2 regions of the Nocardioides marinus genome follow, and region 2 is predicted to be linked to the other one. Evidence: predicted binding sites of a transcription regulator. Region 2 holds the regulator's gene; the other holds the start of a gene.
The links. The regulator LexA, encoded in region 2, represses DNA repair genes until DNA is damaged. The targets are predictions, from matches to a motif close to TCGAACANNTGTTCGA.
Positions count from the first base shown of each region.

Region 1: the regulator LexA is predicted to act here: its motif matches at 1,991-2,006, upstream of BKA05_RS07155 (HNH endonuclease signature motif containing protein).

Region 1 is NZ_JACBZI010000001.1:1,505,008-1,509,418, forward strand. It holds gene BKA05_RS07150 (ExeM/NucH family extracellular endonuclease) at 1-415, shown strand, start outside; gene BKA05_RS07155 (HNH endonuclease signature motif containing protein) at 499-1,977, opposite strand; gene BKA05_RS07160 (glycoside hydrolase family 15 protein) at 2,401-4,182, opposite strand; gene BKA05_RS07165 (CinA family protein) at 4,215-4,411, shown strand, end outside.
Region 2 is NZ_JACBZI010000001.1:503,583-507,993, reverse strand. It holds gene BKA05_RS02555 (hypothetical protein) at 136-483, shown strand; gene BKA05_RS02550 (LysM peptidoglycan-binding domain-containing protein) at 744-1,136, opposite strand; gene BKA05_RS02545 (SDR family oxidoreductase) at 1,360-2,172, opposite strand; gene lexA (transcriptional repressor LexA) at 2,330-3,061, shown strand; gene BKA05_RS02535 (alkaline phosphatase D family protein) at 3,261-4,411, shown strand, end outside.

The sequences.
Region 1 (4,411 bases), 1.0 Mb from region 2:
GGCCATGGAGTACTCCCGGTGGAACTACCACGGCACCGACTTCCACGACGCCGGTCCGTTCCGTTCGAGCGACCACGACCCGGTCAAGGTCGGCCTCGACCTCGTCCCGGAGGCCCCGCAGACCGCGCCCTCGACGGTGGCGCTCGAGGTCCGGCCGAAGGAGCCCAAGGCGGGCAAGGGGAACCTGACCTTCAAGGTCGAGGTCACCAGCGACGCAGGCGTGCCCACCGGCACGGTGACCGTCACCGCGGGTGGCGTCGAGGTCAGCGGTGAGCTGGACAAGCACGGGCGGGTGAACCTGCACCTGCCGAACCCGTTCGGCACCCCCGGTGACCACACCATCACCGCGGCGTACGCCGGCGACGACGCGGTCTCCGCCTCCGAGACCTCGGAGGTGCTGACCGTCCGTCGCTGATCTCGGCAGGCTCTGCCGCGACAGCGGCACTGCACGCCGCAGCGCCGGTCGCGACCTCGGTCGCGGCCGGCGCTGTCGTGCGTTCAGAGCTCGGTGGTGCCGTCGGGGTGGACGAGCATGCGGATGCCGTGGGGGCTGGTCCAGAGCCAGGTGGTGGGGGTGAGCTGCTGGTAGTCCCACTGCCCGTCGGGGGATGGGTGGGTCTTGGCTCGGTGGTGGCGTCTGCACAAGGGGGCGAGATTCTGTGTTGATGTCTGGCCGGGTGGTCCACCTTCGTCGGGTGGGACGTACTCCTCGATGTGGTCGAGGTCGACCTTGGCTGAGGTGCGGGTGCAGTGCGGGAAGACGCAGGTCGTGCGCTTGAGCTTGACCCGGGTGGAGATGCGGTCGGGGATCTCGTAGGAGTCGACGGCGATCTGGTCGGCCAGGTCGATGACCGGCTTCACCACGATGTTGGCGCCGGGCACGGCGAGCCACTCGCGGACGGTGTCGGCGGTGAGGGTCTGGTGGTGGTTCTCGAGGCGGGCGAGGTGGAGACCGAGCCGGCCGGTGTCAGGGTCGACCTCGGGGGTGCCGGGTCCTTCGTTTCCGCGGAGCGCGGCTTCTGAGAGGTGGAGGTGGAGGACGACCTGGCGGGGACGGCTCGAGCGGGGTGGTCTCGACGCCCGCTCCTCGCTGGCGCTCGTCGCTGCTCGACCACCTTCATCAGCGAGGTCGAGGGTGAGGTCTCCGCGGCTGAGGTAGCCCAGGGCCTTGGCACGGCGGACGTCGAGGGTGTCGGTGGATCCGGCGGCGAGCAGCTGCTCGGCGATGGTGCGGATCGCGTGCTCGAGCTCTTCGGCGTCGGCGCGGTCCAGCAGGCCGGACAGGGGGACGCCGTTGGCGGTGCCGATGGTCCACGCGGTCGAGAGGTCGAGGGTGACGTGCAGAGACGCGGCGGTGTCGACCTCCTCCATCTCACATCCCTCGGGGTCGAACCGTGCTGCCGCCTCGGCCGCGAGCCGCTTGACCGTGGCGAACGAGGCGGTGTGCACGACGTGGGCCAGGTGCGCATCGACGAACGCAGCAGCGTCGGCGGTGAGCTGACGGGTGACCTCGGTGACCCGCCGTACCCGCCAGACCTGCACCTGGCCGTCGAGGAGTCGCTGCCAGATCTTCGGCAGTCGGTAGCGGGCTTCGACCGCGTCAGAGAGCAGGGCCCGCCCGGAGTCGGTGGAACGGCCCAACGCCGCGGCAAGCTCGATGACCGCGAACTCCGAGACCTCGGGGGCACCAGGCCCGGCGAGCTCGAGCATGGTGTCGGCACCCGACATCCCGAACCGGGAGACCCAGGCGTTCTCGGCCTCGGTCAGTGCGTCGTCGTCGGCCAGCCCGTAGGTGCCGTAGAGGTCGGGGAGCAGGGCGCCGGTGGTGTGCCGGTCGGCCCAGGCGGCAATGGTGATGAAGAGCTGGCGGTCGGCGTCGTCGGCGGCCTGCTTCTGCGCGACGGCCAGGGACAGGAGGTCACCGGTCGACACTGCAGGAGAGCCCTGCGCAGTGGTGTCGTGGTGCCCGAGTGCCATGACCAGATTCTACTAGAACAAGTGTTCGAATGGAATGGTCGTGAGGGCTCCGAAGTGAATCTGTGGAGGACGATCCAGCCGCAACCCGAGCGAGCACCTCGACGTGCCGCAAGGCATGCGAGCGGCGCGCAACCAGGTGCCGGTAGCGAAGCGGACGGCAACCGTGTCTTCGATAAATGAAGGGCCTGCTGCAGCGCGAACGTCCAGACGCCCACCCACGGTGACCCAGTAGTCGAACCGGACCGGAGGGCGTGCCGTGAAAGGGGGTCACGAGGAACCCACCAGTCGCCCTGTGGGGGGCGGTTGGTTGTCGGCGTTTGGGGTCTCGACGACGGCTCGCTGGCGCTCGCCTGCTCGACCAGCAGGGGGCCCGGCCAGCAGGGGGCGGCTCGCTGGCGCTCGCCTGCTCGACCGGTGGTCGGGTCAGCCGGTGGTGGAGGCGTCGGCGAGGTCGAAGGCGGCGCGGACCAGCGCGAGGTGGCTGAAGGCCTGGGGGAAGTTGCCGGCCATCCGGCCCTCGCCGGGGTCGTACTCCTCGGCGAGCAGGCCGACGTCGTTGACCAGACCGACGAGCCGGTCGAAGAGGGCGTGGGCGTCGTCGACGCGGCCGGCGGCGGCGTAGGCGGAGACCAGCCAGAACGAGCAGGCCAGGAACGGGTGCTCGTCGCACTCGATGCCGTCGACACCCGAGGAGGTGCGGTAGCGCAGGACGAGGCCGTCGCGCATCAGGTCCTCCTCGATGGCGCGGATGGTGCCGAGCATCCGGGGGTCGTCGCCCTCGATGAACCCGAAGGCGGCCAGCTGCAGCAGGGAGGCGTCGACCTCGGAGCTGCCGTAGTGCTGGACGAACGTGCCGCGCTCCTCGTCGTACCCGTGCTCGAGCACCTCCGCGCGCACGCGGTCGCGGACCTCCCGCCACCGCTCGACGTCGCCCTCGAGGCCGTAGGTCTCCACGGCACGGACGGCGCGGTCGACCGCGACCCAGGCCATCGCCTTGGAGTGGGTGAAGTGCTGCGGCTCGCCCCGGATCTCCCAGATGCCCCGGTCCGGCTCCTCCCAGTGCTCGAGCAGGGAGCCGACCAGCGCCCGTTGGAGCGACCAGGCGTTGCCGTCGGGGTCGGTGGCGTGCTCGCGCACCCGGGCCAGCGCGTCCATCACCTCGCCGAAGACGTCGTGCTGGAGCTGGCCGACGGCGTCGTTGCCGACGCGCACGGGGGTGGAGCCCTCGTAGCCGGGCAGGTGGTCGAGCTCGATCTCGGGCAGCCGTCGGGCGCCGTCGACGCCGTACATGATCTGCAGGTCCTCGGGGTCGCCGGCGACGGCGCGCAGCAGCCAGTCGCGCCACAGCGTGGCCTCGTCGGTGAAACCCGCCTCGATCAGCGCGCCGAGGGTGAGAGCGGCGTCGCGGAGCCAGCAGTAGCGGTAGTCCCAGTTGCGCGTGCCGCCGAAGCACTCGGGCAGCGAGGTCGTCGGTGCCGCGACGATGCCGCCGGTCTCCTCGTGGGTCATCAGGCGCAGGGTGAGCAGCGAGCGCTTGACGACCTCGAGGTGCGGCAGGTCGTCGCGGCAGGCGTCGACCCACCCCTCGTCGGCCTCGACGGTCTTGTTGATGACGTCCTCGTGGGCGGCGAGGTCCTCCAGCGAGCGGTGGGAGGGGATCCAGGTCATCGAGAAGCGCAGCTCGTGGCCCTCCTCGACCTCGACCTCGCCCTGGTGCGTGTGGTCGACCGCGACCGGGAGGTCGGGGCCGCGCAGCACGAGGGTGTCGGGGCCGGCGATCGCCGTGATGACCGGCTCACCGCCGGCCTCCGCGCGGCGCACCCACGGACGGACGTGGCCGTAGTCCATCCGCACCCGCCACGTGTGCGTGAACCGAACGCGGCCCTTGACGCCCCACAGCACCCGGACCACGTCGGCGCGGCCGGCGGTGTGCGGCATCAGGTCGGTCAGCGTCGCCTCGCCGTCCTCGGTGCGGAAGGTGGTCTCGAGCACCGCGGAGTCACCGACGTAGCGCCGCTCGACGGCGTAGTCACCCACCGGCTCGAACTGCCAGAAGCCGTGCTCCTCGGTGCCGAGCAGGGCTGCCAGGCAGGCGGGGGAGTCGAAGCGCGGCAGGCACAGCCAGTCGATCGAGCCGTTCGTGCCGACGAGCCCGGCGCCGCGGCGGTCTCCGATGAGGGCGTAGTCCTCGATGCGCAGCGCCATGCCTCGAACCTACGTGTGCCACGCTCACCCCCATGGTCGACGACGGTGCGAGCCCCGCCATGGAGCCCGCCATGGAGCCCGCCATGGAGGTGGTGCGCCTGCTGCGCGAGCGCGGCGAGACCCTCGCGACGGCCGAGTCGCTCACCGGGGGGCTCCTCTCGGGCGCGGTCACGGCCGTGCCCGGCTCCTCCGCGGCGTACGTCGGGGGGCTGGTGACCTACGCGACCGA
Region 2 (4,411 bases):
CCCCGCGGCCCATCCCCCATCAGGGTCCTCCTGCCCCTTCCTCGGGCCCTTCGGCCCGTGGTGGGCCACCGGGCGCGACCGCACCGCTCGGCGGTTCGCCCCGTGACGCGTGGGGCGATCGGGGACAATGGCGCGGTGGCTGGGAGCGGAGGGAAGCACGGATCGCACAGCGGCCCGCGCCCCCCGGCACCCCACCGGACCCGTCGCCTGCTGGCCCTCACCGCCGGGGTCACCGGCCTGGTCGTCGCCTGGGGCTACCTGGTCTGGGCGGCCATCGACTTCGGCACGACCGCACGCGAGGGCAGGACCGCCGCCTGGTGGTTCCTCGCCCTGGCCTCCCTCGGCGCGGTGGCCTGCCTCTTCGCCGGCCTGTTGGTCGGGCTGCGGCTGCTGCGCGAGCTCGGCGTCGTCGCCCCGGACCCAGCACCCGGCACCGAGCCCCCCGCTCCGCGACCCAAGGGCGGCAAGCGCGCCGCGCGCTGAGCCTGGCCCCGCCCAGGACGGCCGGTGCGCGAAGGTCTGACTGATATCGGTCGAACCTGCGGGTTCGCGGTCGAAGGTTCGACCGCGCACCGCAAGGTCTGACTGACATCAGTCAGACCTTGCGGCCCGCCCAGCACCACCGAGGGGCGGTCCCGCCGTGGGCCCGCCCCTCGTCTTCCCCGTGGTTTCGCCGGCCGGGGTCGAATCGACCGGCGAAGTCTGTGCGCCCCTTCCGGGGCGGTGCTCCCGTCGCGTCGCGCTCAGCTGTCGGCGGGGACCCGCAGCCGCTGACCGGCGACGAGCATGCCGCTCTCGAGGTGGTTGAGCTGCTGGATGGTCGACATCATGTCGCGGACGTCGCCGCCCTCGGCCCGGGCCGAGGCGATGTCCCACAGGGTCACCCCGGTGCCGACCACGATCGTGTCGGTGGGCACCGGCTGCCCCTTCTCCGAGGTCGCGACCGAGCCGCCAGCGAAGGCCACCGCGATCGCCACGGCCACCAGCAGGCCGACCACGAAGACCACCAGGCGACCGCGCCGGGTCAGGCGCAGACGGCCGTCGGTGCCAGCAGCCGAACGCGGTGCCGAGCGCGGAACCGGACGGGCGGAGGTGCGGGCCGGGAGGTGGACTGCGGGAAGGACCATGGTGCTCATCGGGATCTCCTGGGGAAGGCGGAGTGGGTCTGCGAACCGATGTCTACCGACGACCACCGACAGTCCCGGTCAGGGAGGACCGGGCGGGCCTGGGGCCGACGGCTCGACCACCAGTTCGATCGAACACGTGTACGAGAGTAGATCAGGTGTTCGAACGAGATCAAGGGTTTCTGCGAACAAATGTTCGACTGCCCCTGCGTGGGCCGCGAGCCCACCCACCCCGTCAGCCGCGGCGGAGCGCCCGACGACCCTGGGCGGCGAAGAGCGCGGTCCCCTTGGCGGCGACGCCGGGAGCCAGGGAGATGGTGCGCATCAGGGCCCCGCGCCACACCGGCACCGTCCGGATCACGCGGCCGGTCCCGACCAGCCCGACGGCCGCCTCGGCGATCTCCTCCACCGACAGGATCCGACCACCCGAGTGAACCAGGGCCGCTCCCAGGCCTTCGGGGTCCTGCTCGTCCAGCATGGCCGTCCGGACCCCGTCGGGGCAGATCGCGTGCACCCGCACCCGACGCGCCGTCTCGGCGGCCACGGACATGGTGGCCGACACGGTCGCGGCCTTGGTCGCGGCGTACACGCTGTAGCCGGGGACCGGCCCCAGCCCCGAGAGGGAGGCGGTGTTGACGATGTCGCCGGAGCCGTCGCCGAAGGCCTCCAGCGCAGCGCGCATGCCCCACAGGACACCCAGGAGGTTCACCTCCACCAGCCGGCGCACCTGCTCCTCGGAGAGCTCCGAGAGTCGCCCGTCGTCGCCGACCCCGGCGTTGTTGAACCAGGCGACCAGACGACCGTGCCCGGCCGCCACCTCGGCGACCGTGCGGTGCGCCTCCGGGTCGCGCACGTCATGGGCCAGTCCGGCGACGGCGCCGATCTCCCGCGCGGTCGCCTGCACGGCCTCCCCGTCAACATCGGTGACGACCACGGCGTACCCCTGGGCCACCAGCAGCTCGGCGATCCCGCGGCCGATGCCGCGAGCAGCACCGGTGACCACGGCACTGCGCTGGATGGGGGCGGCGGGGACCGGGCGGGGCGTCATGGCCCGAGTGTGCTCGACACGCCGATTCGAACACATGTTTGATCGCGGACCGGATGAGTCATAGCGTGTGAGCACCACGACGCAGGCCGTGCCACACCCGTGCCGCCGCGTCCGCGGGCGCACCCTGCGGGCCGGTGGTCGAACCAGGAGGACCCCCATGGCGACCAGCCACGACGACGCCGCCCCCGGCGTGAGCGCGCTCCCCGACGGCCCGCCCGACGCCAGCGGGCTCACCCCGCGCCAGACCAAGGTGCTGGAGACCATCCGCGACGCGGTCGCCCAACGCGGCTACCCGCCCAGCATGCGCGAGATCGGCCAGGCCGTCGGCCTGACCAGCACCTCCTCGGTGGCCCACCAGCTGAAGGTGCTGGAGGAGAAGGGCTTCATCAAGCGCGACGGCAGCCGGCCCCGCGCCCTCGAGGTCTTCCTGCCCGAGTCGATGGCCGCACGGCGCGCGATCTCCTCGGCCGACGAGAGCTCCTTCGACGAGACCGGGGTCGGCGACACCCTGCCCGCCGCCTCCTACGTGCCGATGCTCGGCCGGATCGCCGCGGGCGCGCCGATCCTCGCCGAGGAGCAGGTCGAGGACGTCTTCCCGCTGCCCAAGCAGCTCGTCGGCGACGGCCAGCTCTTCCTGCTCGAGGTGCGTGGTGAGTCGATGATCGACGCCGCCATCTGCGACGGCGACTACGTCGTGATCCGCCAGGCCAACACCGCCGAGAACGGTCAGATGGTCGCCGCGATGATCGACGGCGAGGCCACCGTGAAGACCTTCTCCCGCAAGAGCGGGCAGGTGTGGCTGCTGCCGCACAACGACGCCTTCGAGCCGATCGACGGCACCCACGCCACCATCCTCGGCATCGTCACCGCCGTGCTGCGCAAGGTCTGAGGGGTACGCCGGCGGCGGGTGGTCTCGACGCCCGCTCGTCGCTGGCGCTCCTCACTGCTCGACCACCGGTAGGCGCGGGGTCTCGACGCCCGCTCGTCCACCGGGTCGCGGGCGGTCGCCTGGTGAGCACCGGGTGAACGGACGGTGCTCACTCCGGCGAAACCGTCACGAAACAGGGGGCGGCGTCGTTGGATGAGTCGTGACCTCGACGAAGCCGCCGACGACGCCCCCCACCTCGTCCTCCTCCCCCTCCGCGTTGCCCCGCCGCACCGTCCTCGCGACCGGCGCCGCGGGAGCCGCCGCGGCCGGGGTGCTCGGCAGCGGCGTACGCCCTGCGCAGGCCGACCCGACGGGGCAGCCCGGTGCGGCCGACGGGGCCGAGCGCGGGAAGGCGACGCACGAGGTCTTCCAGCACGGGGTCGCCTCGGGTGACCCGTTGCCGCGCCGGGTCGTCATCTGGACCCGCGTCACCCCCACCCCTGCGGCCACGGCCGGCTCGGGCAAGGGCGGGCCGGTCACCGTCACCTGGCAGGTGGCCAAGGACAAGCGGTTCCGCAAGGTCGTCAGCAAGGGCCGGTTCCGCACCAGCGCCGGGCGCGACCACACGGTCAAGCTCGACGCCAGGGGCCTCAAGCCGGACACCGAGTACTTCTACCGCTTCCGCGCCCTCGGCCAGAAGAGCCCCGTCGGCCGCCTGCGCACGGCGCCGCGCAAGCGCGCCGCCCTGGACAACCTGCGCTTCGGGGTCGTGTCCTGCGCCAACCTCGAGGCCGGCTTCTTCAGCTCCTACCGCGGCCTCGCGGCGCGCGAGGACCTCCACGCCGTCCTCCACCTCGGCGACTACCTCTACGAGTACCCCACCGGCGAGTACGGCATGGGCCAGGACAACGTCGTCGTCCGCCCGCACGACCCGCCGCACGAGATGGTCAGCCTCGAGGACTACCGCCGCCGGCACGCCAACTACAAGGCCGACCCCGACCTGCAGGCCCTGCACGCGCGCTACTCGTGGATCCTCACCTGGGACGACCACGAGGTCACCAACGACCAGTGGAAGAACGGCGCGGAGAACCACGACGAGTCCGAGGGTGACTACAAGGTCCGCCGTGCCCGCGCCCACCGCGCGTACGACGAGTGGATGCCGGTGCGGATGGACGGGACCGCTGCCCTGGGCGACGGCACCCGCCTCTACCGTCGGCTGCGCTTCGGCAACCTCGCCGAGGTCTCGATGCTCGACCTGCGCACCTATCGCGACGAGCAGGTCTCCACGCTCGCGCCGACACCCGTGCCGGCGCTCGAGGCCGAGGTGAGCGACCCGTCCCGCTCCATCACCGGCAAGAAGCAGATGGCCTG